One region of the Clostridium sp. TJA020 genome, then DNA from elsewhere that is predicted to be linked to it. Evidence: a T-box and tRNA genes for the amino acid it is inferred to sense, from the RefSeq annotation. Region 1 holds a T-box; the other holds one or more tRNA genes.

What was found. The T-box of region 1 lies ahead of serS (serine--tRNA ligase). A T-box ahead of a tRNA ligase gene usually reads a tRNA of that ligase, here a tRNA-Ser.
Region 2: it encodes a tRNA-Ser, which carries the amino acid that the T-box ahead of serS (serine--tRNA ligase) is inferred to sense. The anticodon was not compared.

What each region holds. Positions count from the first base shown of each region.
Region 1 covers NZ_JBZEFC010000005.1:167,046-170,262, reverse strand. The annotation lists gene AC4FQ1_RS09655 (NAD(P)/FAD-dependent oxidoreductase) at 1-1,177, shown strand, start outside; gene AC4FQ1_RS09650 (DUF1667 domain-containing protein) at 1,197-1,424, shown strand; T-box leader at 1,491-1,699, shown strand; gene serS (serine--tRNA ligase) at 1,771-3,045, shown strand; gene AC4FQ1_RS09640 (Cof-type HAD-IIB family hydrolase) at 3,077-3,217, opposite strand, start outside.
Region 2 covers NZ_JBZEFC010000010.1:22,352-25,568, forward strand. The annotation lists gene AC4FQ1_RS12320 (thymidylate synthase) at 1-733, shown strand, start outside; gene AC4FQ1_RS12325 (dihydrofolate reductase) at 733-1,227, shown strand; RNA gene ffs (signal recognition particle sRNA large type) at 1,509-1,773, opposite strand; tRNA gene AC4FQ1_RS12335 (tRNA-Ser) at 1,776-1,865, opposite strand; gene AC4FQ1_RS12340 (hypothetical protein) at 2,047-2,262, opposite strand; gene lgt (prolipoprotein diacylglyceryl transferase) at 2,372-3,157, opposite strand; gene AC4FQ1_RS12350 (nucleoside deaminase) at 3,172-3,217, opposite strand, start outside.

The DNA.
Region 1 (3,217 bases):
AAAGTTTAATATACCATATAAAAAGATTGGTTCTCTTAAAATTGCTAGAAATGATGAGCAAAATATAAGAATTGAAAACATGTATATAAATGCTAAGAAAAGAGGTATATCTGATATATATTTATTAGATACTAATGAAGTTAAAGATATAGAACCTAATATATACGGTGATATTAAGCGAGCATTATATTCAGAAAATACATCTATAATAGCTCCCTATGAGCTTGCTATTGCATATGCAGAAGTAGCTGTTGATAATGGAGCTAATTTTAGATTAGAAGAAGAAGTTATAAGTATAAAAAAAATAACCAAGGGATTTGATGTAATAACAAATAAAAATAAGTTTAAATGTAAGATGGTAGTAAATACTATACCAGATGAGATATACATAGATAATATTAAAACTAAAAGTTTAATTGTAGAAGAAAATAAAAAAAAGAAAATGAATTATTTTTTAACTGATGATAAAGTTGAAAAAAATCTTAGTAAAATAATAGTTGATGTAATAGATGAACAAACATTTGTCATGAATTCACCAATGATTAATGGTGGAACTATGTTTGGTGTTAAAAATACAGATATTCTTGATGTTAATAAAGGGTTGGAATTTATAAAGTCTATAGTTCCGAGTGTAGATAAAGAAAATATAAGTGAAATGATACGAGAAGTTTATATGAGAGATGAAATGGATATTGATGATAGTGAAATGAATGATGGATATATAAGAGTAACAGGAAAGCATTATGGAAAAATAACTATAGCACCAGCGATAGCACAAAGTATAAAAGATGCAATAGTAAATAATATGAATGCATCAGTTAATAAAAACTTTATAGATAAGAGAAGAGAGTTTTATAGATTTAGAGATTTAAATAGAGATGAGATAAATGAAATTATAAAACTTGATAAGAGATATGGAAATATTATATGTGCTTGTAATAGAGTTAGTGAAGGGGAAATTGTAGATTGTATTAGGAGACCTTTAGGTGCTAGAACTATTGAAGGAGTTAAAAAAAGGACAGGGGCAGGATATGGAAATTGTCATGGTTCATATTGTATTAGAAAAATAATAAATATTCTTGCAAGAGAGATGGATAAAAGTCCAGTTGATATAGTTAGAAATTCAAAAGATTCCAAGATAGTATCAGGTAGAATAAAAGAGTTTGATGAAGTTTAAGTAGAGGTGAATATTTTTTATGAAAGAGGATATATTTACAAGTATAGTAAGAGTAAGAGGAAATATAAAACATAAGGTTGTACCAGTTAAAAGTAGTGACATAGTTAATGTAAAACTTTGGAGAGAATTTTCTAAAGTTATAGGTAGAATTTATGTTAGTACTCCAATAAATACAGGAGATATAATATGTAAAAATATATTGAATACTGGTATAGATATAGTTTGCACTAAAAGAATTGATAATTAATAAATTTAATGGGCAAATTATTGACAAGAAGCCTTAAAATATAATATATTAAGATTAATTAATAATATTAAACCTGTGAAGAGGCCAAGTAGTTTTAATAAAGCTTTAAGAGAGTCGGTGTTTGGTGTGAACTGATAGCTTTTATTAATATGAATCCACCTTGGAGGGACTGTGATTTAAGCAGTACGGTGAAGAGTCGTTATATCTGTAAAGAGGGTAAAGAATTAAGGTCTTTATCAATTAGGGTGGCAACGCGGAGTCTATTCGTCCCTTTTTAGGGATATAGGCTCTTTTTTTATTATTATAAGAAATTTATTAAAATTAATATATATTGGGAGGAATAATAATGTTAGATTTAAAGAGAATAAGAAATAATCCAGAAGAAATCAAAAAAGCTTTAACTAATAGAGGAGAAGATTTTGACTTATCAGTTATTGATGAAGTTATTAAACTAGATGAAAAAAGAAGAACAATACTTAGTGAAGTTGAAGTTTTAAAGAGTAAAAGGAACCAAGTTTCAGCTGAAATTCCTAAGTTAAAGAAAGCTGGCGAGGATATTGCGCCAATAATGGCTGAAATGAAAGAGCTTGGAAATGAAATTAAAGAACATGATACAAATCTTTCAGAAGTAAATGAAAAATTAGAATATTTAATGCTTAGAATACCAAATATACCAAATCCTCAAGTTCCAGATGGAGATTCAGATGAAGATAATGTAGAAATAAAAAGATGGGGAGAGCCAAGAAAATTTGATGGTGAGCCAAAGGCACATTGGGATTTAGGAGCAGATCTTAATATATTAGATGCTGAAAGAGGAGGAAAGGTTGCAGGATCAAGATTTACATTTTATAAGGGATTAGGAGCAAGACTTGAAAGAGCTGTACTTAACTATTTTATGGATAAACACTCAGATGAGCATGGATATACTGAAGTATTGCCACCATATATGGTTAATAGAAATAGTATGACAGGAACAGGTCAGTTACCTAAATTTGAGGAAGATGCATTTAAGGTAGAAAATAATGGATTTTTCTTAATACCTACAGCAGAAGTTCCAGTAACTAATATGTATAGAGATGAAGTCCTAAATGGGAAAGAATTACCAATAAAGCATGTTGCTTATTCAGCTTGTTTTAGAGCAGAAGCGGGATCAGCTGGTAGAGATACTAGAGGTTTAATTAGACAACATCAATTTAATAAAGTAGAGTTAGTTAAGTTTACAAGACCTGAAAATTCATATGATGAGTTAGAAAAATTAGTTAGAGATGCTGAAGAAGTATTAGAAGAATTAGGATTACCATATAGAAAAGTTAGAATATGTAAAGGTGATTTAGGATTTACTGCAGCATTAAAATTTGATTTAGAAGTTTGGATGCCAAGTTATAATAGATATGTTGAAATTTCAAGTTGTTCAAACTTTGAAGAATTCCAAGCAAGAAGAGCAAATATTAAGTTTAGAGATGGAAAAGGTAAACCTCAATTTGTTCACACATTAAATGGATCAGGATTAGCAGTTGGAAGAACAGTTGCTGCTATACTTGAGAATTATCAAAACGAAGATGGTACTGTAACAGTTCCTGATGCGTTAAAGAGATATATGGGTGTAGATATAATTAAATAATAAAGTTTATTTTAAATTAAAAAGCTGAAATCTAAAAAGATTTCAGCTTTTCTAAATATTTTACAACTCCATCATTATTATTGGAATTTATAATATTAGTAGAAATAGATTTTAGTTGAGTATTTGCATTATTAACAGCGTAACATTCATCTGAAATTTTGAACATAGGTAA
Region 2 (3,217 bases), on a different contig from region 1:
TTACGATCAAAATAGAACTGGAGTAGCTACATACAAACTTCCACATCAAATAATGCAATTTGATTTAGAAAAAGAGTTTCCTATTCTTACAACTAAATTTGTTGCTTTTAAAACTGCTGTTAAAGAACTTTTATGGATATATAAAGACCAATCAAATAGCGTTAAGAAACTTCAAGAACAAAACGTTAAGATTTGGAATGAATGGATGATGGATGATGGAACTATAGGAACATCATATGGTTGGGTTGTTAAAAAATTTAATCAAATTGATAACTTAATAGACGCTTTAAAAAATAATCCACAAGATAGAAGAATGATGATTAACTTATGGCAAATACCATATTTAGATACTGGTGCTCTTCACCCATGTTGCTTCCTTACAATGTGGGATGTAACTGATGGAAGATTAAACTGCATGCTTGTACAACGTTCAGGAGATATCCCTCTAGGTGTTCCATTTAACACTAGCCAATATGCAGTTCTTGTTCATCTTATAGCACAAGTAACTGGACTAAAACCTGGATTATTTACTCATGTTATAAATAATGCACATATTTATGAAAACCAAGTTGAAGGAATGAAAATTCAATTATCAAGAAAAGATGAAGCATTTGATGCACCAAAATTATGGATAAATCCTGAAATAAAAGACTTCTATGATTTTACACCAGATGATATAAAACTTGAAAATTATCAGCATCATCCTGCAATCAAAATGGAGGTATCTGTTTAATGTTATCTATAATAGTTGCAATAGCAGCATCTAATAATGCAATAGGTAAAGATAACTCTCTTTTATGGCACATTTCTGAAGATTTAAAAAGATTTAAAGAGATAACATCTGGTCATAAAATACTTATGGGAAGAAAAACTTTTGAATCTCTTCCAGGAATTTTACCAAATAGAGAACATATAATTTTAACTAGAGATAAAAATTTTAATGTTGATTCTGATAAGGTAACTATTATCAATAATATTGAAGATGCTATTAAATATTATAAAGATTCTAATGAAGAAATCTTTATAATTGGTGGTGGAGAAATATATAAAGAATTTCTTCCATTTGCAAATAAACTTTATTTAACAAAAGTTTATAAGGATTTCGATGCAGATACATTTTTTCCACAAATAAACCTTGATGAATGGAAAGTTATCCACACTTCAGAAACAAAAATTGATGAAAAAAGTGGATTAAATTTTGAATTTATTGATTTATTAAGAAAATAATTTATCAAATATATTAAAGCAGTCATTTTAATGACTGCTTTTTTTAAATTATATTTTATACTAAACTTATTTATCATTTAAAATTGTAACTCCACTTATTTATAAACAAGAAAAAGAGGGGTACTTGCTCTTGGATGCAAGTCTCCCTCTCTTTCTTATCCTATTGTTTTTGTCCTATATTGTTAATCCTATTGAAGAGTAACCTAAATTAATTATTTACTGAATATATGTATTCTTATTTTGAATATATGTATTCTCATGCTCAAAATAACATTAAAAAACCGTGCACCTCGCTTCGACAGTAGCTTATATGCGTTACCTATGCAGTTAGCTCAGGCCAGATTGATCCACGGCACACGGAAGGAACCACTTATTGCTGCTTCCTTCCGGACCTGACAAGGTTCATGGGCTCCCGTTGCGTGGGACCCAGCCATCAACACCACTTACATAGGGCAGACCACACAAGCTAAAGCCTCCCCGAGGAATTCGATCCTGCTATAGCGGATTGCAGGTTACAGGGCACCGCTAACTCCCCATCTAGCACGGTCTGGCGGAGAGAGTGGGATTTGAACCCACGGTAGAGTTTCCCCTACACACGCGTTCCAGGCGTGCTCCTTCGACCACTCGGACATCTCTCCAGATTAAAAAACTTAAGCTTAAATAGTTTAACCTATCTAAATCTTAATATATAAATTATATTATAAACGTATTAAATTTTAATACTGTTTCATTCTATCATAAATGTTATTTTAGTTCAATAGAAACATTTTCTTTATTAAAAAGTATTAATACATAAAATAATTAACTATAAATTTCTTATTATTTTTTATCTTCTGTTTCATTTAATTCTTTATCCCTATTTTCCTTTTCCTCTTTAAACATTTGTTTTTTCATTTGACCATTTATAAGTAAAATAGGCATTAAAAACACAAATAAAGCAATTCTTATTACTCCTGTTTTTGCAACAAATATTATAAAAATAAGTACTACCAATTCTATTACAGTTAGTACATTAGATATTTTTCTCATTTCCATAGTATATCCCCTAACTAAAAATATTTATTTTAAATTATATCAAAAAATTATTAATTTTACATAAATAAAAACTAATGTATATAATTATATACATTAGTTTTTATAAATTTTATCCAAAAATCATTCTCTCTTTATTTTTCCTTATAATAATTATAATAAATATTATACCTAAAATAATTCCTGCAAATGAAATTAATTGAGCTATTCTAAACCCAAAAAACATTAAGCTATCTGTTCTTAACCCCTCTATAAAAAATCTTCCTAATGAATATAAAATCATATAAGAACTTATTACAATGCCTTCATATCCTTTTTTTACTTTATAAAGTATAATAACCAATACTATACAAACTAATAAATCCCATATTGATTCATATAAAAAGGTTGGGTGATAATACTCACCATCTATAAACATACCACGTTGAATAAATAATGGAAATTTTGATATAAATTCCTTAGAAACAACTCCTCCATGAGCTTCACTATTCATAAAGTTACCCCATCGTCCAATACCTTGAGCTAATATTATTGATGGTGCAACTAAATCTGCATAAGCTAAAAAATTTATCTTTTTAATCTTAGTATAAATAAAAGCAGCTAAAAAAGCTCCTATAAGTCCACCATGAATAGCAAGACCACCTTGTCTTATATTAAATATATCAATAAAATTATGTTTATAATTGCTCCATTCAAATATCACATAGTAAACTCTAGCACCTATTATTGCACAAGGAAATGCAATTAAAAATATATCTATTAAGTTTTCAAACTTTAAACCTTTTCTTTTAGAATTAAAATAAGCTAATATAAATGCTAATATTATACCAAATCCTATTAATACACCATACCACATGATATCAAAGCCAAATATTTTAAAAGCTACAGGATCATTCATAAAATTTCTCCTTTCTATTTTAAGTTTTTCTCTTTTCTTCTCTTCCTAAAAAATTCTTTT